2 regions of the Pontibacillus sp. HN14 genome follow, and region 2 is predicted to be linked to the other one. Evidence: riboswitches for the same ligand, from Rfam matches in the RefSeq annotation. Region 2 holds a riboswitch; the other holds the start of a gene.
What was found. A riboswitch is a leader RNA that binds a small molecule or an ion and turns the genes downstream of it on or off. The one in region 2 is predicted to bind FMN.
Positions count from the first base shown of each region.

Region 1 (15,324 bases), on a different contig from region 2:
GGATAGCAGGAATCTTTATTAGTGCAACGTTGACTATTTACAGTTATCGGACGCCATCCAGTAAGTTGGATCCTTTATATGCAGCGTTGATCTTCCACATCGCATTCTTTATCGTGTTCCGCATACTTTCTGAGGAATTAATGATTAATAACATGTTAAATCCATTCGGTTTATAGAAAGAAGAGCCCGTGTCTGGGCTCTTTTTTTTGTAGGTAGATGAATGGCAAACCTACAGGATAACCTCTTATTTTCCGGGTTCTTAAAAATATTAACAATGTAAACTATTCCACTTCTTCCAATTATGTAATAAAATCTAAATAAAAAGACCCAGTGGCTTTGGGGAGTGGTATGCATGCAAGAAATACTGGGGTATTACGACAAAGAAATTGTCTTACTTTCAATTACGGTGGCCATTATTGGCTCTTACCTCGCATTAGATATCTGTCAGCATATCATGCGTTCAAGAAGAGAAATGAAACGGATTTGGCTAGGTGTCGGTGCGACAACGATGGGGTTAAGCATCTGGTCGATGCACTTTATTGGAATGACAGCATTTGAAGTGGGGTTGCCGGTGCATTATAACTGGTGGATGACCTTTTTATCGATTATTCCTGCAATTGGTTCCTCTTACATAGCTTTTTATATTTTAGATAAAGAAATCGCAGGAAGAATTCCTACACTCAGTTCGTCCTTTTTCATGGGAATAGGGATTACATCGATGCATTATTTAGGGATGAAGGCCATGACCATACCAGGGGTGAGCATGGAATATAATATAGGCTATGTCTTCCTTTCTTTAATGGTAGCGGTAGTCGTCTCTTTTATAGCACTTTTACTCTTTAAAGTAGTGCAATCCAAGCAATTTGTTTTTTATAAAGGATTAAGCGCCCTCTTGATGGGAGGAGGGATTGCTAGCATGCATTACATTGGTATGAAATCCGTCCGTTTTTATATCGAAGAGGGAGCGCAGTTGTCTACGGAAGTGACTGGCAACAAAGTATTTCTGATCTTATCTGTTTCTTTAATTATGTCGCTTGTGTTATCTGCTGTTATCTTGCTCTCACGAGTCGAAAACCGCAGCACGATGCACTTAGCGTATTATGATTTGCTTACAGGGTTACCAAATCGATTGCATTTCCTTATGAAATACGAAGAGTTATTGAAGAAAGCCAGGAATAAGCAACATAAGATTGTTTGTATTTTATTTGATGTCGATCACTTTAAATGGGTAAATGACTCATTTGGGTACAAGGCAGGGGACAAGGTGCTATCCCAACTGGGTGAGGCTATTATGGCGTTTGACAATCCTAATTTAACCATTGCACGCCTTGACGGAAATCGCTTCGGAGTCTTAGTACGAAAAGATGTGTCGTACAGCCAACTATGGCATATGCTTGAAGACATTCAAGAGAAGATAAAAGGGATGACATTTTCCTATGAACAGTTTCAGTTTAAGACGACTCTATCCATTGGAGCGAGTATGAAAGTGTTTGATCCAGATTGCGAAGATGATCTATTTAGTGAAGCGGAACAAGCCCTTCATTATGCAAAAGAAATTGGCCGGAATACGATTCAGATCTACAGTTCTTCTGTTCATTCAAATGAACGAGGTCGTTATCTCTTATCAGAACTCCGCCAAGCAGCTTCGCGGGAGCAGTTTACATTAAGGTATCAGCCTAAAGTGACAGCGACCACCTCTGAGGTTAATAAAGTAGAGGCCCTTATTCGTTGGAATCACCCCTCTCTTGGTTCCATCTCGCCGGGAGAATTCATTCCTTTGGCTGAGAAGAACGGACTGATTGTCTCCATTACGGAATGGGTAATGCGTACAGCGATCCATCAGATGAAGGTGTGGGAGGAATCTGGCATTCCAATTGATCGCGTTTCGATTAACGTTTCCGCCATTCATTTTCAGTACGGGAACGTTTATAAGATGGTTCATGACTTAGTTGGGGAATACAACATGGCCCCAAGTAAGGTTGAACTCGAGATCACTGAAACCTCCGTTATGAAAAATATTGATGAAGCGGTTAATACACTCGATCACCTAAGGAAATTAGGAATCCGCATAGCCCTGGATGATTTCGGGACAGGCCTTTCTTCACTAAATTATTTACAACGGTTACCGATTGATACACTAAAGATCGATAAGTCATTTGTGGACGATCTTGTTCATGATCAGAAGCAACAATCGATTGTATCCACCATCATCTCATTGGCACAGCACCTCGGAATGGAAGTGACAGTTGAAGGAGTTGAGCATGCCGACCAGGCTGACCTTCTTCATTCGTATTCCTGTGACTATATACAAGGCTACTATTACTTCAAGCCTCTTCTTCCAGAGGAAGTTGAGAAGGCATGCCTCTTACATCGAAAAATTTTATCATAGTTAAAAATCCTGCAGTCACGGGGAGTGGTTGCGGGGTTTTTGTCGTAATAAGAATGATTGAAAGGTTTATTATAAAAGAGGTTAGAGAAAAGAATAGAAAGGAGGGATCATATGGGGAAATCCGTAGAAGATAAAGCATCGCAGCTTCAATACTTAACGAACCGATTTCATATGCTGTCGGAGGTGGTTGAGTCAATGGATAGCGCTCATACCGACCCGGAAGACTTGGATCGTTTATTACAAATGATGAAAGATATTGAAGGGAAGATTGAGCGTTTTAAAAAGGACTGGGAGGCTGATCGTTAATGAGACAACTGAAGTCCATCATGTTAGCGATCTGGCTTCTCTTTATCGTCTATGCCTTCTTTCTAGCTCCTATTAAAGAAGGGGATACCGACTACCTTACGCAAATACTAACAATGGATGCTCCTGATCCTATGTTAGTAGCCGTTTTTAGTTTGCTTGGCGTATGGCCTATGGTTTTTGCGATCCTTTTAGTGACCGAAGATCGTGCTTCCATACCAGCGTGGCCATTTGTGCTCGGTTCATTTGTTTTAGGAGCTTTCGCTTTATTTCCATACTTTATCTTTCATTATGAAAGCCGTAAAAGAAAGAATCGTACTTCTGAGAAGGTGTATGAGATTCTCAAAGGACGCACTTTCCCGCTTGTCCTTCTTATCTTATCAGTTGGTTTAGTGGGATACGGAGTAGGATATGGAAGTATGATTGCCTATCAAGAAGCCTTTTTGGAGTCACGGTTTGTACATACGATGACGATCGATTTCATAATGCTGACCCTTCTCTCTTTGCTAGGGATTGCGCATCACACTTACTATCATAAGGGCTCCTCACTAAAGAGCTACTGGCCGTTAGGATTTTTGCCACTACTCGGACCGCTTATTTATATTCTCATTTCTTTGCAGGAAAAAGACGAAGAAGGTTATCGTTAATAAAAAGGAGCATGGGATCGAAAAGCGATCTCATGCTCTTTTTTTAGTCTTGTTTTAAATAGCGTTTATCTTTTAGGAACAGTTTCCAGTGAAGAATGAAAGCAGGAACCAGGATGCAAAGTCCAATGATGTAAGCGATGAGTAATTGATTAAACATCGTTGGATTTGTGAATCCTTCCTCAATAGTTAAATGAGGATACACCATATACGGCAAATGAGCCGATCCGTAGGCATAAATGGCAAACCCGTATTGAAGTACGACAAACACAACGGACAAGCGGGAGTATCCAACATCACCATTTGGTCGCTTAACAAACAGCAATACATACCCGATTAAAAACAGCGTGACGGACATACCAAAACCATACATATTCTCGCGGAAATTTTCTACGATCCAGGATGCTTCTTCTGGCATAGTGAATATCGTTAAGACCGCAATAATTAAAGATAAAGGTCCAAGCCAGATTGCGTGACGGCGATACGTATGGTAAGCCGTCTCATCACCTGCTTCACGTGCATAATCGGCTAAGAACAAAGCAGAGAGAAAGAGTGCCGTGCTAAGGCCAAAAGCAATATGCATGTAAACCGTCACACTAGATAATAGCTTTCCGTATAACAATTGCGGATAGCCTTCCTCAAAAGCTATGAAGCCCCCAAGTGTTATGGGTAATATACTAACAAGGAGTGCGGGAAGGACTAACCCTGTCACCCCGGACGTAATGCGCAGAAGATCTTTAAATCGTTCTGTCTTCCCTTCAAATACCATAAAGGTTGTACGAATGGTTAATAAAATCAGACCAAGCCCGACTGGTAGCAAGAGAACAGTAGCGAGCATACCGGCGGCGAAAGGGAAGAACGCCACGAGAGACACGACAAATAATACGAGAAATACATTTGTCACTTCCCAGGTAGGTGAGAGGAATCGGTTTGCTATTTTAGAAGCTGTCGAATCTTTTCTTTTTCCGTACACCATACCCCAGAAACCAGCTCCAAAGTCCATAGACCCGGTAATAGAGTATAGAAAAAGAATACTCCAAAGGATTGCGACAGCCAGTAAGGATTCTTCCATTTCTTATACCCCTTTCTCAACAAGTTCTGGTTCTACAGGGTGACGCTTAAAGTAGGAGACCATCACGGCTACGGTTACAATAAGCAAGATACAATAGAGCGTCACAAATAAAGCGAATAAGATTCCGACGTTATTAGCGTGAGTGGCGGCGTCACTGGTTTTTAAGACATTGACAATGGTATAGGGTTGTCTGCCTATACAGCTAAAGCACCACCCGGCCTCAATTCCGATAATCGCAAGAGGTCCTCCGCCTACAAAGAGAGCAAGCATCCATCCGGGGAGCTCTTTTTTCAGAATCCATCTCCAGAAGATCGCGAAGAAGGATAAGCCTATAAGCATGGTGCCGATTCCGACCATGACGTTGAACAAAGTATGGACGAAAAGGGGAGGCCATAGCTCTTCAGGATACTCTTTGAGCCCTTTGACTTCGGTGTCAAAGCGGTCACCTGCCAGAAAACTTAAGGCATAAGGAATTTCAATCGCATATTTTACTTCTTCATCTTCACGTGATGTCCAACCTCCGACAGAGAGGGGGGCATGTGTAGTGGTTTCAAACAAACCTTCTGCTGCCGCTAATTTACGAGGATTGTATTCATGGAGCATCTGAGCCGTTTCGTGTCCGTTTATGGCTGTAGCAAGAGACATGATTGCTCCAATGTAGATCGCAAGCGTAATGCTCTTCTTATGGTAGCGGCGTTCCTGATCTGTGATCGTACTTTTAAGCAAGCGAGCTGCTGCGATGGATCCAACAAGAAAGGCAACGGTCATATAGGCAGATACCGTAACGTGGATAGCGGTAACGGCAAAACTCGGATTAAAAAAGGCGCGCCAAGGATTCACGTTTATGACTTCTCCGTTAGCATTCATTTCAAAACCGGCCGGTGTGTTCATCCAGGCATGAGCATCGGTAATTAAAATAGCTGATGCAGCGGCCCCAATGGCCACAGAAATGATACTGATTAAGCGAAGCGGGGTCGGTAATCGATCAGCTGCATAGAGGTAGATCGACATAAAGACGGCTTCTATTAGGAAAGCAAAGATCTCAATTTGGAAAGGTAAGGCAATGACTTGCCCGACGATTTGCATGAATCCAGGGAATAAGAGAGAAATTAATACCCCTACTATGGTTCCTGATGCAATCGCAACAGCTAATAAGATGGCAAAGCCTTTTGTCCATCGCTTTGCCATGATCTTGTAATCTTCGTCTTTGGTAATGATATACATAAGTTCAGCCACGATAATCATCAGGGGCACACCTACCCCGATCGTGGCATAAATAATGTGAAAGCCAAGAGACGTGCCAAATAGAGCACGTGCCAGCATAACTGTATCCACCACTACTCACCTCATTATTGGTTTCGATGTCAGTTTAGTTATGCCGATACCTTTTGGAATTTATGCATGGATTTGGAGGGTGTTCCAAGTGGGTGAATCGTTGTTTGTCGTACGGAGGATAGGGGAATGAAAGATGCAGGAGGGATTAAGATGGCAAAAATCATGGTCATGTATCCGCCCCCGACGGATCAACAAGCATTTAAAGATTATTATGAAGAAATCCATATGCCTTTAGCCAATTCGATGGAGGGTGTCATCAACACCGTCATCCATTCCGTTTCTCATTCTGTTCATACGAAACAGGATGTGTATCAAGTGACTGAAATTGAATTTGACAACAAAGACCGTTTACAAAAAGCTTTGGCATCTGATCAGTGGCAGAAGGTACAAGCGGACGTAGACAATCTTATGCAGTACTTAACAGAAGCTCCGGGCATGATTATTACAGATTAAACAAAAACCCGGTTTTAGCGCCATGCTAAAACCGGGTTTTGTAGATTATTTGGAAAGACGCTCAAAGCGGCTTAAAGCACTAAGAGTACCTTCTGTAAGGATACCACTCCAGTGCTGGTAAGCTTTCTCCCAAGATTCTGGATAATCATTCCACTCCCATGTAGGCGTTAGCTTTCCATTCTCTTCGATCTTCTCTACAAAGAAATCCAAGTTGTCTTCGACTTTAAAAGACGGAATTCCAAAGTCAGGAGAGCCAGGGGAGGGGATAAATTTAAGTGGGAATGGTACATAGTTCTCCCAATTCTCCCTATCCAATTTAACGAGCGATTGAACAGCTTTCGTTAATTGTCGCTCTACCTTTTCAGTGCGCTGAGATGGAACCATCGCGAATAGACGCAAATAACAATACACCTCATGTTCAGAATCGAAGGACTCTAAGCTTAGGAAATGCTGGATCGCTTGATCGATTAACTTTGGAATATGTAAGGCAGTTACGTATTCTTCAAATAAGTACAAGTAGCCAATTAACTCAGCACTAGGATTCCCCCAATTCGCATCAATCCAAGACATTCCGTTCTCATGGACCGTCCACCAGAATGCATGAGGAAAATCGTTACTTTTCTCAGGTACAGCCAACCAACCTTGTCTTTCTTCTAAAAATGAGTATTCCAAATAACGAATCGCCTCGCGGATCATTGTATCTGCCTTAGGCTCCTCCGCAAACCGAACCAAGTGCTGAAGTGCCACCGACGTTGCAATCGGGGACGAATCAGGCAACTGAATATCCGGCTCTAAGCCATTGCCAAAACCCCCATCCACGTTCTGATAGGCATGAAGGGCATTTAAAACATCATCAGCCGGCCCATTCTCAAACTCATGTGCAAACAAAGCCTGCTCAAGCGGCCGCCCATTCATCATGACCCAATTGCGCGCCCGTTTAAAAGCCTCCTGTGATAACTGTTTCATGAAAATCCTCTCCTTTTTCTCTATTGTATCATCTCTTTTGGCATACGCCTTTTGTAAAATTGGTTTTGATTTTAAATGGTTTTATATCGCCTTTTTATATCGAACATTTGGAATTGAGATCGTTGGTTTTTTGTATCTAAAAAAGCTTGCGTTCCTTCCATCCCACATTACGTGGAGGCGTTATTCAAATTTAAGGTAGGGCTTGCCCGGGGACGGCGAGACTCCCGCGGGAAGTGGAGCCTAGGCTAGTTCCAGCGTGGAGGACCTAGCGCGATAAGTCATCTTTTTTCCAAAGGCTAAACGCCTTTTCCAAAAAGCTGTCTTATCCGTACGGTCCTAGGCACCACGCTTGCACATTTCAATCTAGGTGAGACCCCGGAAGCCGGCTTGCCGGCTGAGGAGGCTCACCAGCTCCCCACAGGAAAGCGAGTGGTTTCCAGGACCACCTTACACTCAATTTCGGCAAACGGAAACACTCCCTTCATTTCGGAAGATGGAGCTTATTGAAATTCCAATAAATGAGGGGGATGGAACACACCCTAAATGACACAAAATAGCTATAGCAATTTATCTTTAATAGTAGGAGTAATGTGTATGAAGGACAAACGGTGGGACTTATTTGCTCTAGCGTCCATCCCCCTCATGATGACGCTCGGGAATTCAATGTTAATCCCCGTACTCCCCCTGATGGAGCGGGAAATGAACATCACGTCTTTCCAGTCTAGCTTAATCATCACCATTTATTCAGTAATAGCGATTCCCCTCATTCCCGTGTTTGGCTACCTGTCTGACAAATGGGGGAGGAAGAAAATTATCATTCCAAGTCTAATTACGGTCGCAGTAGGAGGAGGGATTGCAACGGTTGCAGCCTGGTTGATGGAGAATCCCTACTGGCTTATTTTAGTTGGACGATTCATACAAGGGATTGGGGCTTCAGGGGCGTTCCCTGTTGTAATTCCAACCGTTGGGGATATGTTTAAGGATCAAAAAGAGATCAGCAAAGGGCTTGGAATTATTGAAACAGCGAATACATTTGGGAAGGTGCTTAGTCCTATACTAGGTGCATTGTTGGCTGTGGTGGTTTGGTATTTTCCATTTCTGTTTATTCCGGTCCTTTCTCTCGTTTCGATTCTGCTGGTCATGTTTCTTGTAAAGGTTCCAAAGGATAAGGAAGAGGAGAAGAAATCAACGATTGGTCAGTTTGTGAAGAATACAAAGGATTTAATTAAAGAGAACAAGCACTGGATCTTTTCTGTTTTTATAACAGGTGGGGTGCTTATGTTTGTTTTATTTGGTTTATTGTTTCACTTCTCAAATGTATTAGAAGATGATTTTAAGAAGCTAGGGGTAACGAAAGGTTTCTATTTAGCTGTTCCTCTCCTTTTTCTGTGCATCGCTTCCTATACGTCTGGGTGTAAGATTGGGGAGAATAAAACGTTTATGAAATGGATGATTGTAGCAGGGAACAGCGTGGCAGCTCTTAGTTTCTTGTTTGTCAGGGGTGATACAGGATTGCTGGTCTTTTTACTCCTCTTATCAGTAGCTGGAGCTGGCATTGGGGTAGCTTTACCCTGTATGGATGCCTTTATTACAGAAGGGATCCCTAAAGAAGAAAGGGGAACCATTACGTCGATCTATAGCAGCATTCGTTTTGTAGGCGTGGCTGCCGGTCCTCCTGTGATTGCAATCTTTATGAAAGAAGCGCCTGGATTGATCTATTATAGCTTTGCGGCTTTATGTGTTGTTCTTGTTTTGGTCAATTGGCTATCCCTTGATTCAAGTGAAAAGAGCTAATCCATTGGATTAGCTCTTTTGAATTTCGTTTGCGACCATCCAACCGGATAAGGAAGTTCCGAGTGTCCCCGCTCCAGGGAAAACCGTATCTCCGCAAGCATAAACTCCTTCAAGTCCGGTGTAGATCGATTGGCTCTTCAACCAGCTGAAGCGACCATCTGGAATATACCCTCCTACACGTCCTTTATCACGCTTAACGAAACGTTCAAATGTAACAGGGGTTCCTGGCATCAAAACATCAATGGTCGATCTGAATGAAGGGAAATATTGTTCAATGCCAGTTAGAATGCGTTCTGTATAGGTTTCTTTTAATGCTTCGTAGTCATCCCGTTTCCACCACTGGGCAACTTCGGTATGCGTTGAGATGGTGATGGCCCTCTTGTTTTCTGGAGCCATTCTCCGGTCGTTTTTGCCAGAAAAGGAGAGGAGGAATTGATTTCCCTCTGATAAAGGTTTGTTTTGATCCTGAATAATCTGGTGATAAAGCACATCTCCTGGGTAAACGTCTTCAACACCAAGGTAGAGCATAAAGGCTCCCCAGGAAGCCGTTAAATCATCCTTTTGTACAACAGATTGTTTGTGTACGGAATCCTCGAACAGATGGTGGAAATTATGGAGGGAGTTATTTAAGATGACCCTACCCGCTTGATACTGGCGTTCCCTTCTGCTTGAGACCATCCAGCCGTCCACTTGGGGGACAATCCGTTGTGCAGGTCGTCTGAGTAACACATCCCCACCATTTGCTTTAATGGAGTCAGCTAATTTCTCGGCGATGGTCGCGAGTCCTCCTTCGACTGAAAAGGCCCCTTTATGAAAGGTTTGAAGGGCCGCATAACCTAAGAAAGCCGGGCAATGAGCCGCTGTTGTTTGAACACTGTCCATCAGTTGACCATTTAAGAAAGACAGAAACATTTCGTCTTGATGGAGGTTATAGGCCTTCAAGCGATCCATAACGGTTTGGGTCAGGTACGGCGTAAGGGCAACCGAATTAGCATTAACGTACTTGAAAAGCTTCGGCCAATCTCTCCATCTATTGGGCGGGAAGACAGGGAGGTCCAGAAGAAGCCGATCAATTCGTTCGCCAATTTTAAACACTTCATTGTAAAAGCGCTTGACTTGCTCGCTGCGATTAGGGAAAACACGGTCTACTTCTTGAAACCAACGTTCCGTTTCCTGGTAATAGTGAATGGTATCATGGGGCGTGTAAATATTCATGATCGTATCAAGCGAAGTCATGGGCGGTAATTCTACATCCAGTTCCTCAAAGAGACGCTTCAAAACACCGCCTTCTTCAAAACCCATCCCGACCGTTGCACCGGCTCCGAAGCGATACCCATGTCGGTCAAATTTGCCTGCACATCCACCAAGTTCATTAGAAGCTTCAAGGACCCCAACGGAAAACCCAGCCTTCGCTAACAAAGCAGCAGACGTTAATCCGCCAAATCCAGCCCCAACCACAATCACATCATACCGCTCCATTCCCTCACCCCTTTCCATACTTTCCAAACATTATACAACACCCCAGTAACCCTGTCTCACGTTAGTAGGCTAAAGGGTGTCAGGCACGCTATGATGCTTTAGAGCAGTGCAGGGTGTCTGACACCCTGCACTGCTCTATTGTGTTAAAGCGGGTGACTTTGTTTTAAGTGGGAGGTGTGATACGTTTGGGGAAGATTGTTTTAGTAGAAGAAGGAGGCACTCACATGCCGAAGCATCATTTTCAACTTACTGCACAGTGGCCTGGTGGCCGTAATACAGTGGGGGAGATCGAAACAGATCGACTTAAAACAGAAATTTCAATTCCGCCTGAAATGGACGGACCAGGGATCGGGACTAATCCTGACGAAATGCTCTTAGGAGCGGCTGCGACGTGCTATATCATCACCCTCGGGGCAATGATTGAGCGCGCTGAGCTTCCGCTAAACGAAATGAGCATGACCTCAGAAGGAATTGTAGATGTAACGAAAGGCGTCATTTCATATGATGAAATCATTCATCGTCCCGTCGTTTCTCTGAAAGAAGAGGCAACAGAGGAACAGTTTGAGAAGCTTAAAAAGCTCGTTGAAAAAGCTGAATCAAGCTGTATGATCTCTCGAGCAGTAAAAGGGAATGTAAAGATTTCTCTAGATCCAACTCTTACTGTAAAATGATTCACTGCACTAAAGCGGCCCAGTGTGTCTGACACCCTTCACTGGTTTACAGCGCGAAAGGGTGTCAGACACCATTTAGCACTTTAGAGCAGGGAAGTGATTCGGCCAGATAGCGGTGTCTTTTCGTTGCGTGTGGTTGTAAAATAAATTATAGTGTAGGTGTACAATCGTATTTTGATAATCGAATAGTTCCTTCGGGGTCGGGTGAAAATCCCAACCGGCGGTGATCAAGCTTTTGCCTTGCTAGCCCGCGACCCGCAGAGTACGCTTTGCGGTTGATTTGGTGAGAAACCAAAGCCGACGGTTAAAGTCCGGATGGGAGAAGGAATAGGAGTAGACTTTACTGGTGATAAGTATAAAACCAGCCGTAGTCAGAAAATTCTGGACGTATGTCCGTTTTTTTAAAACACTCACATGAGACCCTGGGGCAAGTGTATCTTCCTCAGGGTTTTTTATATGGACAAAGATAAGGAGGTGGGAATGTGAACCAGGACGAGAGGTATATGAGAACGGCAATTGAAATGGCTCAGGCCACAATCGGGCAGACCTCCCCGAATCCATCCGTTGGTGCTGTAGTAGTGAAGGATGGAGAAGTGGTTGGTATGGGAGCGCATTTGAAAGCAGGCCATGCCCATGCTGAGGTCCATGCGCTAGATATGGCTGGACGAGATGCTGAAGGTGCAACCATTTATGTAACCCTTGAGCCATGTAGCCATCATGGAAGGACACCTCCATGTGCCGACCGGATTGTAGAAGCCGGAATTAAGCGAGCTGTTGTGGCGACCCTTGATCCAAATCCACAAGTAGCAGGGAGAGGGATCAAGAAGCTTAGGGAAGCTGGTATTGAAGTGGTCACGGATGTATTAAAAGAAGAGGCTGACAACTTGAACGAAGTCTTTTATCACTTTATATCAACTAAAATACCTTATGTAACTCTTAAAAGCGCGATGACGTTAGACGGAAAGATTGCAACAGCCACAGGTGAGAGCAAGTGGATTACAGGTGAAGAAGCGCGCGCAGATGTCCATAAGGATCGTCATAAGCATGACGCTATTTTAGTTGGTGTGAACACCGTGATAAAGGATCAGCCAAGGCTGACAACACGCTTACCTGACGGTGGAAAGAACCCGATCCGAATTGTACTGGATACACATTTACGCACTCCTATAGAAACTCCCTTAATTCAGGACCCTGAAGCCCCTACTTGGATTATAACGGGGAATCAAGTTGATCAAGTAAAGAAAGAGGCGTATAACGCTTATTCCCATGTAGAAGTCATCACGATGACGAGTCCTACTATAGCGATTGAAGACGTGATGCATCTGCTTGGTGAAAAAGGGGTCACTTCCTTGTATGTAGAAGGCGGAGCAACTGTGAATGATGCGTTTGTACGAGCAGGCATGGTTCAGCAAATGATCACCTACATCGCACCTAAAGTGATTGGAGGGCATGATGCCCCAACTCCAATTGGCGGCCAAGGAATACATTCCTTAGAAGAAGCAATGTCCCTAAAGATCGAAGAAGTGATTCATCTTGGCAACGACATCAAAATCGTATCAAAACCTAATCAATAGAGGTGAAACGATGTTTACTGGAATTATTGAAGAAGTAGGTTCTGTGAAAGGAATCAAAAAAGGGCAAGAAGCAATGGAAATAACCGTTGATGCTAAAACGGTAGTAGAAGATGTACATCTCGGGGATAGCATTTCCGTAAACGGCGTATGCTTAACGGTAACGGATTTTACTCAGACAGAAGCGCGGTTTGATGTGATGCCTGAGACGTTCCATGCTACAAACTTAAATGAGCTCGGCACCGGGAGTCCTGTGAACCTTGAGCGCTCCATGAAAGCTGATGGTCGTTTCGGTGGTCATATGGTTTCAGGACACGTTGATGGTGTGGGCACCATAACGAGTAAGAAACAAGAATCCAATGCCATTTACTATACGATCGAACTGCCGGAAGAGCTGATGGATTACTTTGTCTATAAAGGATCCGTAGCTGTAGACGGCACAAGCTTAACGGTATTTGGAGTTGAGAACCAAACGATTACGATTTCTCTTATTCCTCATACTGTTGAACACACGGTGCTCGGTAAGAAGGGAACAGGAGACCAAGTGAATATGGAGATTGATATGCTCGGTAAATATGTTGTGAATTTCCTATCGAAACAACAACAGACGAACCCCTCAACCATTACAGCTGGATTTCTAGAAGAAAACGGATTTAAATAATCCTCACAAAAATGGAGTGAACGAATATGTTCGATTCGATACAAGATGCACTAAACGATTTGAAACAAGGGAAGGTCGTCATTGTTTGTGATGATGAAGATCGTGAGAATGAAGGAGACCTTATTGCCCTTGCTGAACACGCCACCCCTGAAGTCATTAATTTTATGATCACCTACGGGAAAGGGCTCGTGTGTACACCTGTAACAGAAGAACTTGCTGATCGCTTAGAACTGTTTCCGATGGTTGAGCGCAACACAGACCCTCACGGTACAGCGTTTACGGTCAGTATTGATCACAAAACAACTTCAACCGGAATATCAGCTGCAGAGCGCTCCGTCACGGTTCAACAGCTTCTAAGTCCAGAGGCAAAATCACAAGACTTCAAACGACCAGGTCACGTCTTCCCTCTCTTAGCTAAAGAAGGAGGCGTGCTTAGACGAGCAGGTCATACAGAAGCCGCAGTGGATCTAGCGAAGCTAGCAGGTGGACAACCGGCTGGTGTCATCTGTGAAATTATTAAAGACGACGGTGAAATGGCACGCGTACCAGATCTTCGTAAGATGGCAGACGAACATGATTTAAAGATGATTACGATCCAAGATCTTATTCAATATCGAAACCGTGAAGAAAAGCTAGTCCAGCGTGAAGTAGAAATTAATTTACCGACTGAATACGGAGAGTTCCGAGCTGTTGGCTATTCAAATGAGATTGATGGCAAAGAACATGTGGCCCTTGTGAAAGGGGACATTCAACCAGATGAGCCAACTCTAGTCCGTGTTCATTCAGAATGCCTAACAGGTGACGTATTCGGTTCGTATCGATGTGACTGTGGACCACAGCTGCATGCTGCTTTAAAGCAAATTGATGAAGCTGGTAAAGGGGTCCTTCTTTATATGCGTCAGGAAGGTCGTGGCATTGGTCTTCTGAACAAGATGCACGCTTATAAATTGCAAGAACAAGGACTGGATACAGTCGAAGCGAATGAAAAGCTAGGTTTCGCAGCAGATCTTAGAGACTATGGTATTGGAGCTCAAATCTTAAAAGACCTTGGCATTACTCAATTAAACTTACTCACGAACAACCCTAAGAAAATTACAGGTCTAAAAGGGTATGGTCTAGAAGTTGTCGACCGCGTTCCGATTCAAATCGAAAGACGCGAAGAGAATGAGCGGTATTTAAGCACAAAACAATCCAAATTAGGACATCTATTTCACTATTAGGAGGACGTAAACATGGGACAAACATTTGAAGGCAACTTAGTTGGTACAGGTTTAAAAGTAGGAATTGTTGTTGGACGTTTCAATGATTTCATCACAAGTAAATTAAACGAAGGAGCTCAAGACGCCCTTAAGCGTCATGGGGTAGCAGAAGAGGACGTAGACGTAGCTTATGTACCAGGCGCTTTTGAAATCCCGATGATCGCAAAACGCATGGCGGATACGGGGAAATACGACGCAGTTATTACACTTGGAGCCGTTATTCGTGGATCTACTCCACACTTTGATTACGTTTGCGGAGAAGCGGCCAAAGGAGTTTCTCAAGCTGCGATGCAGACAGGAGTTCCTGTTATTTTCGGAGTCATTACAACGGAAACGATTGAACAAGCGATTGAACGTGCGGGTACAAAAGCTGGGAATAAAGGATTTGAGGCAGCTACAGCTGCGATCGAAATGGCTACGCTAAACAAATCGTTTGAAGGATAAGGCAGAACAAAAAGAAGGCGCTACGCCTTCTTTTTTACATTTTTTGAAACAAAACAATGGACACGCCCGTAGATTATACTAGAAACTGAACGGTAAGGAGCGTGTTTTCTTGGAAGAACAGTTAGCATACAAGATGAATCGATATATAGACATCACTCATAGGTTGAAAAAGAAGCTAAAGTGGTCAGTCTCTAATAATCAAATCCATATGATGATTGCTTCTATGTATATGGTGAATGAAAAAGAGTTTGATATGGAACGTTTCATACGTCTGAGCGATTAT
Region 1 is NZ_JAJOLR010000002.1:19,287-34,610, forward strand. It holds gene LQ226_RS09365 (hypothetical protein) at 1-176, shown strand, start outside; gene LQ226_RS09370 (bifunctional diguanylate cyclase/phosphodiesterase) at 353-2,389, shown strand; gene LQ226_RS09375 (SE1561 family protein) at 2,501-2,695, shown strand; gene LQ226_RS09380 (hypothetical protein) at 2,695-3,339, shown strand; gene LQ226_RS09385 (cytochrome d ubiquinol oxidase subunit II) at 3,383-4,408, opposite strand; gene LQ226_RS09390 (cytochrome ubiquinol oxidase subunit I) at 4,412-5,743, opposite strand; gene LQ226_RS09395 (EthD family reductase) at 5,894-6,196, shown strand; gene LQ226_RS09400 (hypothetical protein) at 6,242-7,162, opposite strand; gene LQ226_RS09405 (MFS transporter) at 7,757-8,956, shown strand; gene LQ226_RS09410 (phytoene desaturase family protein) at 8,966-10,435, opposite strand; gene LQ226_RS09415 (OsmC family protein) at 10,660-11,106, shown strand; FMN riboswitch at 11,293-11,437, shown strand; partial or broken gene ribD (bifunctional diaminohydroxyphosphoribosylaminopyrimidine deaminase/5-amino-6-(5-phosphoribosylamino)uracil reductase RibD) at 11,610-12,718, shown strand; gene ribE (riboflavin synthase) at 12,691-13,338, shown strand; gene LQ226_RS09430 (bifunctional 3,4-dihydroxy-2-butanone-4-phosphate synthase/GTP cyclohydrolase II) at 13,365-14,558, shown strand; gene ribH (6,7-dimethyl-8-ribityllumazine synthase) at 14,571-15,041, shown strand; gene LQ226_RS09440 (DUF4003 family protein) at 15,151-15,324, shown strand, end outside.
Region 1: linked by a shared signal. The riboswitch ahead of ribD (bifunctional diaminohydroxyphosphoribosylaminopyrimidine deaminase/5-amino-6-(5-phosphoribosylamino)uracil reductase RibD) and the one ahead of LQ226_RS15340 (ECF transporter S component) in region 2 are both predicted to bind FMN.

Region 2 (15,324 bases):
GCTAGGATCAAGGAAGCTTCATTTCCACTTGGATCCCTAAATCCCTCATAGGATTCAACCACATATTGTTCAATTTCTGGGTGGTCTTGAAGCATAAGCCAATAAGGCTTAGAAACAGGCATAGCACCAAACCGGATAATGAAATCAGGAACAAATTGCTCTCGGACTCCCGGGCTTTTCAAAATCGCATCATAAGCTTCAATGACATGGTCTTTCTCATGCTGCCCAGCCCGCACTTGGGACAGAGGATCCGCTAAGACAGGTAGCTGTAAATACCGGGCAAGCTGTGTAACAGCTTCTGGTAGTCCCGGATCAGTTTGAGGACCACATACAATCAACCCTTTTTGATGCTTTTCTACGCGTTGTTTAATCTCTTCAACGGCCTCATGTTGAAGCTTTCTTTCCCCTTTATAGGCATAATGAAACGATCGTTCAGTACGTTGGCCCCATAAATGGTCAAGAGTGAAGTCAGGGATAAGCGGTGAGCGAAACGGGAAATTCAGATGAACCGGACCCGCGTTATGATCAAGAGCTGTATGAAAGGCTCTAGCTGCTTTACTTCGTACGTAACGAAGCATCTGTTCACTGCTCTCAGGAAGCGCCATCTCTTCGAACCATTTTACGTATTGACCAAACATATGAATTTGATCAATAGCTTGGGGAGCCCCTACATTGCGGAGTTCGTGTGGACGATCCGCTGTTAAAACGATGAGTGGGACTCGACTATAAAAAGCTTCCACAATAGCAGGATAATAATTTGCCGCAGCTGTTCCAGATGTACACACAAGTGCTACCGGACGTTGTTGTTCTTTTGCGATTCCTAAGGCAAAAAAAGCAGCAGAACGTTCATCAACGTGAATCCAATGATGAACGTCTTCATGCTCAGCGAATGTCATTGATAATGGTGTCGACCTTGATCCAGGAGAAAGAACAACATCTGTTAATCCCGTGTGAACAAGTTCATCTACAAAGTTGGCCACGTATCTGGTCAAAGTTTCTGTGTGTGTCATTCTTTTCCTCCTAGGGCGTGGATCATAGGTAAGAATTTAACTGCTGTTTCCTGATATTCTTCTTCCGGATCGGAATCTTCTACAACCCCACACCCAGAGAAAAGAACTGCCTCATCTTTTTTCAATAGGGCTGAGCGGATAGCAACTGCAAATTCACCATTTTGATAGCTATCAAACCAACCTACAGGAGAAGCATACCAACCCCTGTGAAAGGGCTCATATTCACGAATGAACTGTAAAGAGTCCTCTCTTGGGTAACCTCCTAATGCTGGTGTCGGATGAAGCCTCTCGACCACATCTAGTAATGAAACCCCATCCTTAAGAGTTCCACTTACAGGAGTATAGAGATGTTGAAGATTGCGAAGCGGGTACAAGACAGGTGCGTCCGGAACGTGAACATTTTCACAACAACCTGTTACAGCTTCTTTAATCATTTGAACCACGAAATCATGTTCCTGTAAGTTTTTCTCATCATTCAAAAGCGCTTCTCCTAAAGCTTCATCCTCACTCGGAGTCTTCCCTCGCGGAACAGTCCCTGCTAAGCAAGTAGATAATAGCTCGTTATTCTCTACCTTAACAAGACGTTCAGGTGTGGCTCCTACAAAACAAGAATCTCCGCTTTCAAAGGCGAATATATAACTTTGTGTTTGTTCTTCTTTCAGCTTTCGAACAACTGACGCAGCTTTTCGATCATCAGAAAAGGAAACAACCATCTCTCTGGCTAATACAACTTTTCCGATTTGATCGGTCTTAATATGATCGGTCGCTTTTGAGACAATTTGTTTAAATTCAGCAGGTAGGATTTCTTCTTGTCCTGTAACCTCTACACGCTCTTCTTCTTTATAACGGCCTGAAATCAGGTTCTGATATTCTTTCGTAACAATGTTGTATAATTCCTCTTCATTGTCATTAGGATGAATCATAAGGTTAAGGGTTAGATACGTATCCTCTCCCCACTCTGTTAAAAGGTACATTGGAATAAAGACTTTGCTATTCGGAAAATCTTCCCAAGTTCCGTCACCTTCCTTTAGCGGATCAAACGAAAAACCGCCCAAAGCTACAGGCCCTGTACCTGGTATTTCATATGGGTTCAGAACAACAGCATCCCCTAAGAGATCATTCCACATTTGGCGAGTTGAGAAGAAACGGTTTCGATCCGCCTCAAATGTATAGGCTGAACCAACGCCTACGAGGGTGAACGTCGTATCAGCACTTGTCCAATAAACCCGCTCTCCCTGATAAACCTTCCCAGCCTGAAAAAAACCAAGGGAATCAACCGAATCCAGCTTAGTGGTGACACTTACAAGCTGAGGTTTCTCAATATGCTTTCTATTTGAAAGAGCTTTATAAAGCTTTTCATGATAATACGAAGTTGTTTCAATCAAATAAATGCCCTCCAATCATCAGGGACTTTGTCACTATATATTTTGGCACAACAGTACTATTATATCGAAAAAATCATTACAAATCATAAAAATCCCACCTTTATTTTATTCCCTTTTTCAACATAGCTCAAGTAAAAAGAAAAGCGCAGGTGGGTTGACTTATCACGCTAGGTCCTAACCGCCGGAGCTGGACACTAAAGAAAAGCGCAGGCGACTGTTTAGCCCCGTATGCATAAGCAAAAGAACGGAAGTTCGCAAAGCGGACTGCAGTTCTCTTGCTTATGACACTAGGGGCTAGGAGCCGGAGATGGATCAAAAGAAAAGCGCAGGCAGGATAAGCCGGAGTTTGACTACAACCGTCCCGACAATAAACAACTTTTAACCATCCCACTTCATGTGGGCTTTCGCACCCTGCAAGCTCTTCAATGGTAGGTAATCAAGGCTTTTTCTATGTTGACAGTGTCATACAGTTTGCCTAAACTGAAATAGGACTATGATGAAATGGTCATGATTAAGGAGAGAAGAAGATGCAAAGCATGAACAAAAAAGATATACAAACAGCCTTGAATGAGCGCAAAGGTTGGCAAGTATGGTGGCGATTGTTGCGACCCCACACGTTGACTGCAGCGTTTGTACCTGTTTTTATCGGTACAATGTTGGCGGGGCTAGATGGTTCGTTTCATATAGGTTTATTCCTTGCCATGCTTTTGGCTTCCATCCTCATTCAAGCAGCTACAAACATGTTTAATGAGTACTATGACTATGTGCGTGGTTTAGATACAGAGCAATCCATAGGGATCGGCGGAGCTATTGTCCGCGATAATATCCCAGCCAAGAAAGTATTGGGACTTGCTCTAAGTTTCTTCGGTGTCGCAATGGTCCTTGGGATTTATATCTGCCTCTTAACAACTTGGTGGATTGCTGCAATTGGAATCGTATCGATGCTATGTGGTTATTTATATACAGGCGGTCCATACCCAATTGCCTATACACCATTTGGTGAACTCGTTTCTGGCTTCTTTATGGGAACAGTCATCATCGGAATCAGTTATTATATCCAAACCAATACCCTGACGTCTCAAGTCGTTCTCATCTCTATCCCTGTTGCCATTTTAATTGGAGCGATCCTTCTTGCGAACAATATTCGCGACTTGGAAGGGGATCAGGAGAATGGACGCAAAACACTAGCAATCCTATTCGGACGAAAAGGAGCCATCCGCTTTCTTGCCTCCTTATTCGGTATAGCCTACGTTTTAACAATTGTGTATATCGCAATCGGGTTACTCCCGTTATGGTCCTTATTAGTATTGATCAGCTTAGCTAAACCAAAAGGGGCAGTTCAGACCTTCTCAAACAATTCCACACCTCTTACTATGATGCCCGCTATGAAATACACGGCTCAAACCAATACAATTTTTGGATTCTTACTTGGACTATCGCTATTATTCCAGTTTATTATACCCGTATCATGGTAAAAGGAAGCTAACGTTTGGTGTTAAAAGGGTTGACCCCTCTAAAGAGGCACAGATCTTAATGATCTGTGCCTCTTTCGTTTGTATTTATAATCCAATACCTAATAAGACGAACATGAAACCAAATTCCATTTACATTCTTCATCAAGCCGTAAAGGTCCGATCTTCCCTCTTCCCTACGTTAGGCTTGGCTTTCCCTTTCCAGGAGAAATACGTCCACATACGCAACGGCTTTTCAAGGGGCCCTGTTTGAAACTTCGATAGATAAAGCAGGCTTATGAACCACTGTGCCGAGAAGATGAGCACTGAGAGCGCTACACCCGTTAGCATACCAAGTTCTCCAAACCATCCAAAGCCAAACCCATAAAATACACTGACACAAATTATTGTCTGAAGGATATAGTTGCTCAACGAGAGCCTCCCAACCCTTTCTAATCCTTTAGTGAAGATCGAATGACGAGAGGAAAGCCATAGAGTAAACCCAAAAATATACCCAAACGCTAATACCGGTCCGCCTAACGCATATCCAACCCCACTCCCAATAAAGTCAGGCCATATTTCATTCATTGCTTTTAGGGCAATGCCTAATCCTACAAACAGAACTGCTTTACGGCGCCATTTTGTTGTCCTGGTACGAACTTCATAAAACCAACGTTCTTTCGCCGCTACCATACCGAATAAAAACATCGGCAATGTCAATATAGGGGACAAAATAAGAAGTACGACCAACTCTCCCCCTGTCATCATCAGAGGATCTTCATTTAAGCGGTGATCCATTATTTCACCAAATGTCCCGCTTCCATAAATGATCTCCGTTTGTTTCACATATTCATCCATCACCAGCTGCTCCTCCTCGGAAGTGACCAAGCTCGTTCCGCCAAGGCCTAATCCACCTATGATAACGAATAGAAGCAGCGCCCAGATCTTTAATGTTTTACTCCTGCGTCCCATAAACAGAAGTAACACGAAACCGGTCATCCCATAGGAAAGTAAAATATCCCCTTCCCACAGAAGAGTCCCATGAAAGATACCGATTATTATTAAGCCAATAAAGCGTCTGACCAAGAAACGTTTCCTTGGTAACCCTTTTCGATCTAAAGACTCTGTCATCTTGATAAGCCCATATCCAAATAAAAAGGCAAAGATAGGCATAAAACTGGTCTCCACGAAAACCTTCAGCACCCCATGTACCACTTGGTCCATACTGGATACAGAATACACACTTAGTTGATCCTTCCCGTATATTCCATATTGAAAGATTAGCATGTTTGCCATCAGAATTCCGAATAAACACAATCCCCTTAACCGATCGACAACTCCAATTCTATTCTCCATCTCACCCTTTCCCTCCATAGGATTCATCCCCTACATAGGATGGGGTTATAATTGTCCCTAGAAAAAATATAGCCCCAAACCCATAACGCACATATCTTATATGTTCATAATGATTGAACACCACAACAGACAATATAAGCCCAATCGCACCTAAAATCATGACATAAATCCCTATATTCTTACTTACCATCATCAAAAACACTCCCGCCATCCATTTTTATACATTCATTGTACAACGTTTTCCTTACTAAAAAAGGAACACGACCTTACTTATATCAAACAAATCGACGCTCATTGTTAAGGTTTTCGTAAGGTAGCTATGATAGGATAGTTCGGGGGTGGAAATACATGAATATTTTACTAGTTGATGATGAACCTTCCATTCTAACCATGATGGAGAAAGTCTTAAGAAAAGAAGGATACACATCGATACAAACCGCTGCTTCAGCCGAAGAAGCTATGCAGGAAATTAACCATTTATCCTATGATGTCATTTTGCTCGATGTTATGTTGCCAGATGGATCAGGATTTGATTTAGGACCAAAGATACGCGAGAAAACGAATGCCTACCTTTTGTATTTAACAGCCAAAACCTCAGACCTAGATGTGCTAACTGGCTTTGCTATGGGAGGAGATGACTATGTCACGAAGCCCTTCAATCCACTTGAAATTGTAGCGCGTATGAAAGCGGTAGAGAGGCGAATACACCATACACAAGCTTCAGACAATAAACCAACACTCGTCCATGACTTTGGTTACTTCTCCATAAATGAAATAACGAAAGAGTTAACCGTTAATGGCAAGACTGTGCCTTGTCCAGCTATGGTTTATAAACTTCTTCTTTATTTAGCTAAAAATCCAAATCGAGTCTTTACGAAAGCTGATTTGTTCGATGCTGTATGGGGAATGGACCATATCGCTGATGACAATACCATCATGGTTCATATCAGACGCATACGTGAAAGAATCGAACCAAACCCAAGCCATCCTCAATTCTTAATTACTGTTCGAGGTCTTGGTTATAAATTGGTAAAGGATTCTTCAATATGAAATCCATTAAACGAAGAATCGGTTTCCACTTCTCCATTCAATTTGTCTTTTTAAGCGTATTCATTATTACAGTCTTACTCATTGTCTTTTTTATGCTAGTCAACTTCCTAATGAATGAAGATGTAAACCGAAATTACCCTAAAGGGGCTTTGGAGACAATTGCAACTGAGGCTTGGATTGAGGAAGGTAAAGTAGATATACCAGAAATGTGGATCAACGAATTAGAAGAAAAAGACATGTGGATGCAAATTATAGATGGAAGCGGGGAAGCCCTGTATTCTGCCAATGTGCCTTCCTCCATTCAGCATACATATACAATGGATGAGATTCTGGCCATTCAAGAACGAGAATCGATCCAAACTTATGAAATTGTTACTTATATCGATTCCTTATTTTACGACCAACCCTACCTCTATATTTTAGGGTACCAGAACCAAAAGCAAGAACAGCTAGACGAATGGGTTCAGTCTTTTGAGGAGAAAGGACGGGTTTCTGAAGAAGGGGTTTCTCAAATCAAACAACAGATGGAAGAAACAGATGTTTACTTAGATGTTGTAAACTCTGAAGGAGAAGTTCTACAGCGGATTGGTTCTGGCCCTTCCCCTGAACGTTATACAACGATTGAAATTCCAGCAAGGCTTTCTGAACCTCAAAATTATGATACAAAAATTATGACGAAGCGACTTCCCGAAACTACGTGGATCCTTCACACACCAACAGAAGAAGGAAAATGGAAGTTCTCTTCGATTCAACAAATTTTAATTGTACTGATTAGCATAGGGTCAGCAACACTTCTTCTATTGATTGCTCTATCTATTTGGCATGGCATTCGGTACGGGCAACCCCTCTTACTCTTTATCAGTTGGCTTGAAAGAATGCGCAATGGAAATTATGAAGAGGTGTTCACAGAACGGGAACGCAAAAAATTATTTAACAAAAAGAACAAGATTCGCCTTCGTTATCGCCTGTATAAAGAAGTGATTCAGGAATTCTATGACATGGCCGAACAATTAGATCATGCGGAGAAAGAACGTCTCCTACTCGATCAACAACGTGAAGAGTGGATGAGCGGCATTTCTCACGACCTTCGTACTCCCCTGACAACCATTCAGGGATATGGTCATATGCTAGAGACAGGCTACTATGAGTGGGAGAAAGAAGAATTGAAAGACATGGGGGAAACAATTCGGAAGAAAGGGGATTACATGCTCGAGTTGATCCAGGACTTTTCCCTTATTTCTAAACTGAAACAGCAAGGCTTGCCTATTGAGTATGAGATAATTGATTTGAAAAAGACAGTAGAACGGAGCCTCAATAAATATCAGGAATATGATACGATTAGCGTCAACGTTGAACCCAATACTAGATTAGAGGCAAACCCAAAATGGATTGAGCGGCTGCTTGATAATTTAATCATTAATGCCTTAAAACACAATCCAACAGGAACATCCGTAACGATTACCTCTAAGGTTGAGAAAGATTGGATCTTTCTTTCCATTCAAGACAACGGCATCGGTATGGACGAGCATACACAAAAGAATTTATTTACTCGCTATTTCCGCGGCACGAATAGTGAAGAAGAGAGTGATGGAAGCGGTCTGGGAATGAGTATTGCTAAAGCAATAGTCCACGCTCATCACGGCTCTATTTCCGTGTCTTCTAAACTACAGAAGGGGACGACTATAATCGTTAAGTTTCCCATCCAACAAAACAAAAGATAAGAGATATTGGTTTAAGGGAGGAATGCATTCCTTCAAAGCGGAATTAAGATATAGAGACTTGTTATGTTTGACTCCAGATTGAAAAGGAAATAAAAAAGAAAGGATCGATTATATGAATTTAACTGCTAAAAATACATTACTGGGAGCTTTAGGAATTGAAGAGGTTGAAATGACAAAAGAACGTGTTGTGTTGTCTATGCCTGTAGATGAACGCACGCACCAACCTCTAGGATTTTTACACGGAGGTGCAAGCGTCGCCCTCGCAGAAACAGCGGCAAGCATTGGTTCAATTCTTCATGTGGATATGGAACAATACAACGTATTTGGCATTGAAATTAATGCAAACCATATTAAAGCGAAACGAAGTGGCACCGTGTATGGGATTGCTACCCCAACACACATCGGGAAAAGTACGATGGTATGGGAAATAAAAGTAGTAGATGAAGAAGATGAACTCATTTGTCTGTCTCGTTGTACCGTTGGCGTCGTGCCAAGAAAGAAATAGCCCTCCCTCTCCCTACAAGTGAAAGGAGTATTCACCATGTTAACAGAGGATCAATTAAAAGAATTAAAAAAGCAGCTATTAGAAATGAAAGAAGATGCTGAAAAAGAACACCATAACCATGATGGCTACTTAAATAACGAAGAGGACCAGGGCAATTCTGTTGGTGAGTTATCCAACGTAAATAGCCACCCTGGCGATCTTGGTACAGAGAAATTTGAACGGGAGAAGGCCTATACATTAAGTGAACATGCGGAAGAACAGCTCGATGAAATTAATGCTGCTTTAGAACGCATAGAAAAAGGGACATATGGATATTCCGAACATTCAGGTAAACCAATCCCATTTGAACGTTTACAAGCTATGCCAACAGCTCGCTACTTGGTGGAGGAGCAAGAAGAATCCTCTTAATGGAAAAGGCATATATGAGGCAAGCTACGTAACATAGATGTTACGCTAGCTTGCCTTCGTCTTTGTCTAATCCATGTGAAAGGAGTGCGAACAATTGAACAAAATAGTTAAAGGTATCCTTCTTTTTCTACTTATATATGGCTTGTTCAGCATTGCAGGGTTCTTATTTCCAATCGACCAAGAATGGTATAACAGCTTAGAAAAACCTTCTTGGACTCCATCAGGGTCTGTAATTGGGCTTATATGGGCAGTATTGTTTGCTTTTATTGCTCTTTCATTAGTCTTAGCATGGGCTTCTAAAGGATCTTTCTCTCCTACACTGTGGACAGTCCTAATTATTAATTATGTAACGAACCAACTATTTAGCTTCTTCCAATTTGAACTAAAGGCATTAATGCTAGCGACAGTCGATACGTTTATTGTTGCTGTTACGACTGCTTTATTAATCATCATGATCCGCAAATACAATAAAGTTAGCCCTTGGCTTCTCGTCCCATACTTTTTATGGACATCATTTGCGACCTATTTGGCTTTTACATTCTATAGGTTAAACCCAACCGAAACCTTCTTTATGTAAGAACCAAACCTTCTTTCTCTTTGTAAACGTTTCACAATTCCATTAAAATGTAGAAAGAAGTTATTGATTCTATGTGAACTTCTTGTTTAAATAGAAAAAAGAATCATGTTAGAGTAATACTCTAGGAAGAATGAGGGCGATCCATTTAGGGTATAGTTAAGAAAAACCTCTCGCCCCCATTAATCAATCAGAATTTAAAATGCCAATACATTTACTAGGAAGGGGATCCTCTCATGGCTGACGAAAATATGAGTAAAGACTTAATCAATGCTGCGTTTGAAAAGAAAAATGCAGAAGAACCTGTAGAAGATGAAAAAATAAAGGAAGAAGATAAAGCAACCGAAGGTGATATCATTACCTTCCAACGAGATGGACAACAACTTGAAGGAATCGTAACTTCCTCGAAGTTAGAAAACTCTGTGGTTGTGGATATGACCATTATGGATGACTTCAACGAGCGAAACTTAGATTTTGAGAAAACTGTTGTGGCTCATACGAAATACAGCATTAAGAAACGTCGCGACGTGTAAGCGGACAGTTCCTATGCATAAAAGAGCATCGCACTCTACTTAGAGTGCGATGCTCTTTTCTTTATAAGCCTCCTTACGAATTTGGGAGAAAGTTTCCGTTAGCCTTAGTCTAAGTGTAAGGTGGCCCGAGAAATCACTCGCTTTCCCCCTAGCACTCATTAAACAGAACGGCCTTCATCCACACTAAAATGCCTTAACTATGTGCTTTCATAAAAAAAGCCCCCCACACATAGGTGCAGGGGACTTGGTTTATATCTATTGCTAAGCAGCGTTGATGGTTTTTGTTCGTTTCTGTTCAAACCAAGGCCTCATTTTAATAAACAACGGCACAAAGAGCATTCCTACAATGATTCCTTTCATCGCATTAAACGGCATAATGAAGGCTGTTACGTAGGCCATCTTTGTCCCTTCTACCTCAAAGCCCATCAACCATGTGTAGGCTGGTAGAATAACAAGGTAGTTTAAAACAGACATACCAAGTGTCATTACGATGGTACCTGTAACAAGGCCAGATACAACACCTTTTACACTTTTGAAACGGTGATATAGCAAGGAAACGGGCAGGATAAACATGATTCCCGCTATGAAGTTTGCGCTTGCTCCAATAGGATCTCCACTTCCTAGCATGAAGTGAAGGCCATTTTTCATAGCCTCTACAATAATACCGGCTACCGGTGAAAAGATTAATGCTGCAAATAAAGCTGGAACATCACTAAAGTCCACTTTTAGAAAACCTGGTAAAAGCGGCAGTGGAAAGTCCAACAGCATTAATAATAGTGAAATGGTGCTCATTAACGAGAGCGTAATGAGCTTGAATAATTTGGATGATTGACCTCTTGGTTTCATCATCGATCTCCTCCTTCATCTTTACTCTCGATTCACATCCCAGATGAAGGTGAGCGAATAATCCTATCGTTCGTTCCATCAAAAAATCCCTCAAGCATTAAAAATCGCTTCAGGGGTGATAAAAGACCATAGGGAAATAAAGGTATCATATATACCTATTTTTCGCTCTACATCTTCTCCCATCCAGACTGTAACTGTCGGTCCCGGATTCTCACCAGGTCCACCGATCGGCACATAAGTACCAAGCGGGTCACGGACTTAGGACACCAAGTGGGCCCCTCACCGTCGGTCGGGAATTTCACCCTGCCCCGAAGATGGAATCGTATTTTATTGAGTACAATTCTCATTATAACGTCTAATTGAGAATTTGAACAGTAAAATGTTTCACAAAATGAACATTCATTCATTTTTGTTAAAATTGTTGTCCTAACTCGCTATATTATGCAGCCGATCTCATCTTCGGAACTAAATGACAACAAATAACCCATCCACATTCCTTCTCAACAAAACAATATTAAAAATCCCCCTCAGCATTTACACTGAGAGGGAGATCTTTATGTTAATCTTCTAGCGGATTAAGGCTTTCTTCTCCGGACATTTTCTCAATCATCGTCACAAGTAAATCGATTTCTTCATCAATGTCCTTGATACTTGCCGTTTCGACTGGTGAATGCATGTAGCGTAATGGCAAGGAAACAAGGCTAATCGGAACTCCTTTTCCTGTCAGACGCATCTTATCCGCATCCGTCCCTGTCATACGCGGCGTTAATTCATACTGAACACGCATCCCCTTAGAACGAGCTGCTTCTTCTAACAAGCGATTAATCTTAATGTTAATAGGAGCACCTTTCGCTAGAACAGGTCCACCATCTAGCTTAATGTCTCCGTGCTTGTTCTTATTTACATATGGATAATCCGTTGCAAATGTAACATCTACAGCAATGGCCATCGTCGGTTCCAGACCAGCAGCTGCAAAATAAGCTCCGCCCATGTTTGTTTCTTCATTTACTGTACTCGCAGCATATACTCCAACATTAATATCTTTCTCTGAGAGTTTTCTCAATACTTCTGCTACAATGAAGGAACCTGTACGGTTATCTAAACCACGCCCGGATATGTATCGGTCCATCATGATTTCTGGTTCACGTTTATATACAGCAAGGTCTCCAATTTGAACGAACTTTTCCATCTCTTCTTTCGATTTTGCTCCACAATCGATAAATAAATCATCAAGGCCAAAATCACCCTTTAGCCCCCCGTGATGTTGAGCATTCACACCAATGACACCAGTGAGAGTTCCGCCTTGCCCAAGAACGGTTACTTTCATTCCTACAGCCGCTTTTGGATTAATGCCTCCCATTTTATCAAAGTGCAAGAAGCCATGATCATCTACACGATTCACTACTAGAGCAATCTCGTCACTATGACCAGCCAAGAGAATTTTAAAATCTGCTTCAGGATTTAATACCCCTATCACGTTTCCAGCATTATCTGTTCGAATCTCATCCGCAAAAGGCTTGACGTATTCTATCCATTTCTTCTGAATCTCCATTTCCATACTCGATGGTGATGGAGTCTGTAGCATCTCTAACAAAAATTTCTGTTCATTTTGTTCCATCCACTATTCCTCCCTAATCGTTTCCTTCATCTTATCAATTTCCTTGACTTTACACCAATGCTAGGCTGTTCCAACCTTTTTATTCTTCCAAAACATATAAAACGAAGCCCCGAAAATAATAGCATAACCGAGGAAGCTTAAAGTGTCTGGAACTTGATTAAACACGACGATACTGATTACCGCTGAGAACAAAATATTGGTGTAGAAAAAGATTGAAATTTCCTTGGCCGGCGCAAATTTATAGGCAAGCGTGATCCCAAACTGACCTATTGTTGCAAAGACTCCCGCCAACAATAAATATAGAGTTTGCTGAAGAGACATCGGTTCATAAAGAAGGGCCGTGAACGGCAACAACACAACCGTCGAGAAGAAAGAAAAGTAAAATACAATTGTGTAGTATTCTTCTTTATCACCTAAGAAACGAAGAACCGTATAGGCAAGGGCAGCAAAGACTGCAGAAGAAACACCCGCCATATATGGAATGGTCTCTACAGAAAACTCAGGTTTAATAATGAGCAATGTGCCTAAAAACGCAATCACGATCGCAACAATTTGAAACTTACGCGCTTTCTCATTTAAAAATAAAGCGGAAAAAATAATTAAAAGAAACGGGCTTAGTTTATTCAACATATCGGCATCCGACAGCACAAGATGGTCAATAGAATAAAAATACAGCACCATTCCTAGCGTTCCAAGTGATGATCGTAATAGCAAGTACTTCTGGTTCTCTTTCTTCCCGAAGAAGCGTTCTTTATGATAGAGAACGAACCCAAATGCTATAAAAGCAGAGACAATGTTGCGAAACATCGTCTTTTGAACCGCTGGTAGGTCCCCCGAAAGTTTAACGAACGTCGACATCATCGCAAAACCGAAGGCAGCGCTTAATAATAGTAAAATTCCTTTATTCATGTTGCTCATGTTATTCCTCCAACAAGGTGGTCTTGATCGTTGCAAACGTTCGTATCTTATCCCCCTCACGTACCTTTGTCAACTATCTTGCCCCCCCACGGCCCTCTCATGCACCGCGCACCTGACCAGAATCACCACAAAAAAGGCCCAGTCAATTGATTGATTGGGCCTTTCCTTTCTATTTACGAAGCAATGGATTCGGTTGTTTTGGGCTGTTCTTTCTTCATCTTTCCTGGAATAACATTGAGGAACAAATTCAACAGGATCGCTGTTAGGCTTCCTGCCACAATGCCATTATCTGTGAGAATCTGAACTTGTTCAGGAAGTTTCGCAAATAAGTCAGGAGCAACGGTAACACCAAGCCCCATCCCAATGGAACAAGCGATAATTAACAGGTTCTCTTGCTCTTTTAAATCAACCTGACTCAACATTTTAATCCCATATGCAATAACCATCCCAAACATCGGGATCATAGCGCCTCCAAGAACAGGTTCTGGTATTAACGTGGTAATCGCGCCTATTACCGGAAATAATCCAATACCAATCAGCATAGCTCCTGCTATGTATATGACGTTGCGTGATTTCACACCTGAAAGTTGGACAAGCCCTACATTCTGCGAATAAGTTGTGTACGGGAAAGCATTCATAAAACCACCGAATAAAATTGCTAGGCCCTCTGCACGGTACCCTTTCGTAATTTCCTTTTCCGTAATCTTTTTGTTCGTAATGTCACTAAGAGCGAAATAGACACCCGTTGATTCAACCAAACTTACGATCGCCACTAGAATCATCGTTAACACGGGCGCTAATTCAAACGTAGGAGCTCCGAAATAAAAAGGTGTTGGTATTCTAAAGAACGCAGCATCTGCCAAGGAAGAGACATCGATCTTCCCCATAAAGATGGCCACCACACTCCCTGCTACTAACCCTATTAGAATGGAAACTGAACGAATGAAACCTGTAAACGCGCGTTGAAGCACAATGATTAATAGAAGAACGCCAAAAGCAAGGAGTAGATTCGAGGCACTTCCATAATCTTCACTCCCCGCACCGCCTGCTATATTATCCATAGCCACAGGAATAAGTGTAATGCCAATGATTGTTACGACAGAGCCCGTGACCACGGGCGGAAAGAAGGAAACGAGTTTACCAAAGATCGGTGCACACAAGAGAACAAACAAACCAGCAGCAATAATGGCTCCATAGATGGCCGTAATCCCAGCACTGCTTCCTATAGAAATCATAGGAGCTACTGCTGTAAACGTACATCCTAAAACAACCGGCAAACCTATACCAAAGAATCGATTACTGACAGCCTGCAGAATGGTAGCCACTCCGCACATCAATAAATCAATGGAGACGAGATAAGCTAATTCCTCTGCATTTAACTCAAGAGCACTCCCGACTATTAAAGGAACAATGACCGCTCCTGCGTACATGGCCAGCACATGTTGAAGGCCGATCGTTATATTTTTCATACGTGAACCTCCTCTTCTTCAAAGAATGTGACACGTCCATCTTGAAGGGACTGTATACGAGCCAATGATTCGACTTTTATTCCTTGCTCGCGCAGTGTATCTCCTCCCGTTTGAAAGCCTTTTTCGATTACAATTCCAATACCACCTACTGTTGCACCAGTCTGTTTCACCATATCGATCAAGCCTTGAGCAGCTTGTCCATTTGCAAGAAAATCATCAATGATCAGAACACGATCATCTGATGTTAAATATTCAGAGGACAAAGAGATTTCGCTCCATTCTTGTTTGGTAAAGGAATAGACCTTAGAGGAAACTAGCCCTTCTTTAAGCGTTAAAGATTTCCTTTTCCTTGCGAACAAAACCTTTACCCCCATCGCTAAACCCGCTGTCACAGAAGGCGCGATGCCTGAAGATTCAAGGGTGACAATCTTCGTTATGCCATCTTGTCGAAAACGCTCCCTAAAAGCTTCACCTATCTCC
Region 2 is NZ_JAJOLR010000005.1:76,072-91,395, forward strand. It holds gene menD (2-succinyl-5-enolpyruvyl-6-hydroxy-3-cyclohexene-1-carboxylic-acid synthase) at 1-1,010, opposite strand, end outside; gene LQ226_RS15290 (isochorismate synthase) at 1,007-2,395, opposite strand; gene LQ226_RS15295 (1,4-dihydroxy-2-naphthoate polyprenyltransferase) at 2,923-3,870, shown strand; gene LQ226_RS15300 (DUF418 domain-containing protein) at 4,012-5,220, opposite strand; gene LQ226_RS15305 (hypothetical protein) at 5,204-5,395, opposite strand; gene LQ226_RS15310 (response regulator transcription factor) at 5,551-6,252, shown strand; gene LQ226_RS15315 (sensor histidine kinase) at 6,249-7,973, shown strand; gene LQ226_RS15320 (hotdog fold thioesterase) at 8,086-8,478, shown strand; gene LQ226_RS15325 (TraR/DksA C4-type zinc finger protein) at 8,515-8,886, shown strand; gene LQ226_RS15330 (TspO/MBR family protein) at 8,981-9,463, shown strand; gene LQ226_RS15335 (YkvS family protein) at 9,697-9,993, shown strand; gene LQ226_RS15340 (ECF transporter S component) at 10,255-10,842, opposite strand; FMN riboswitch at 11,007-11,159, opposite strand; gene LQ226_RS15345 (M20/M25/M40 family metallo-hydrolase) at 11,399-12,457, opposite strand; gene LQ226_RS15350 (DMT family transporter) at 12,518-13,375, opposite strand; gene LQ226_RS15355 (nucleobase:cation symporter-2 family protein) at 13,549-14,844, opposite strand; gene LQ226_RS15360 (xanthine phosphoribosyltransferase) at 14,841-15,324, opposite strand, start outside.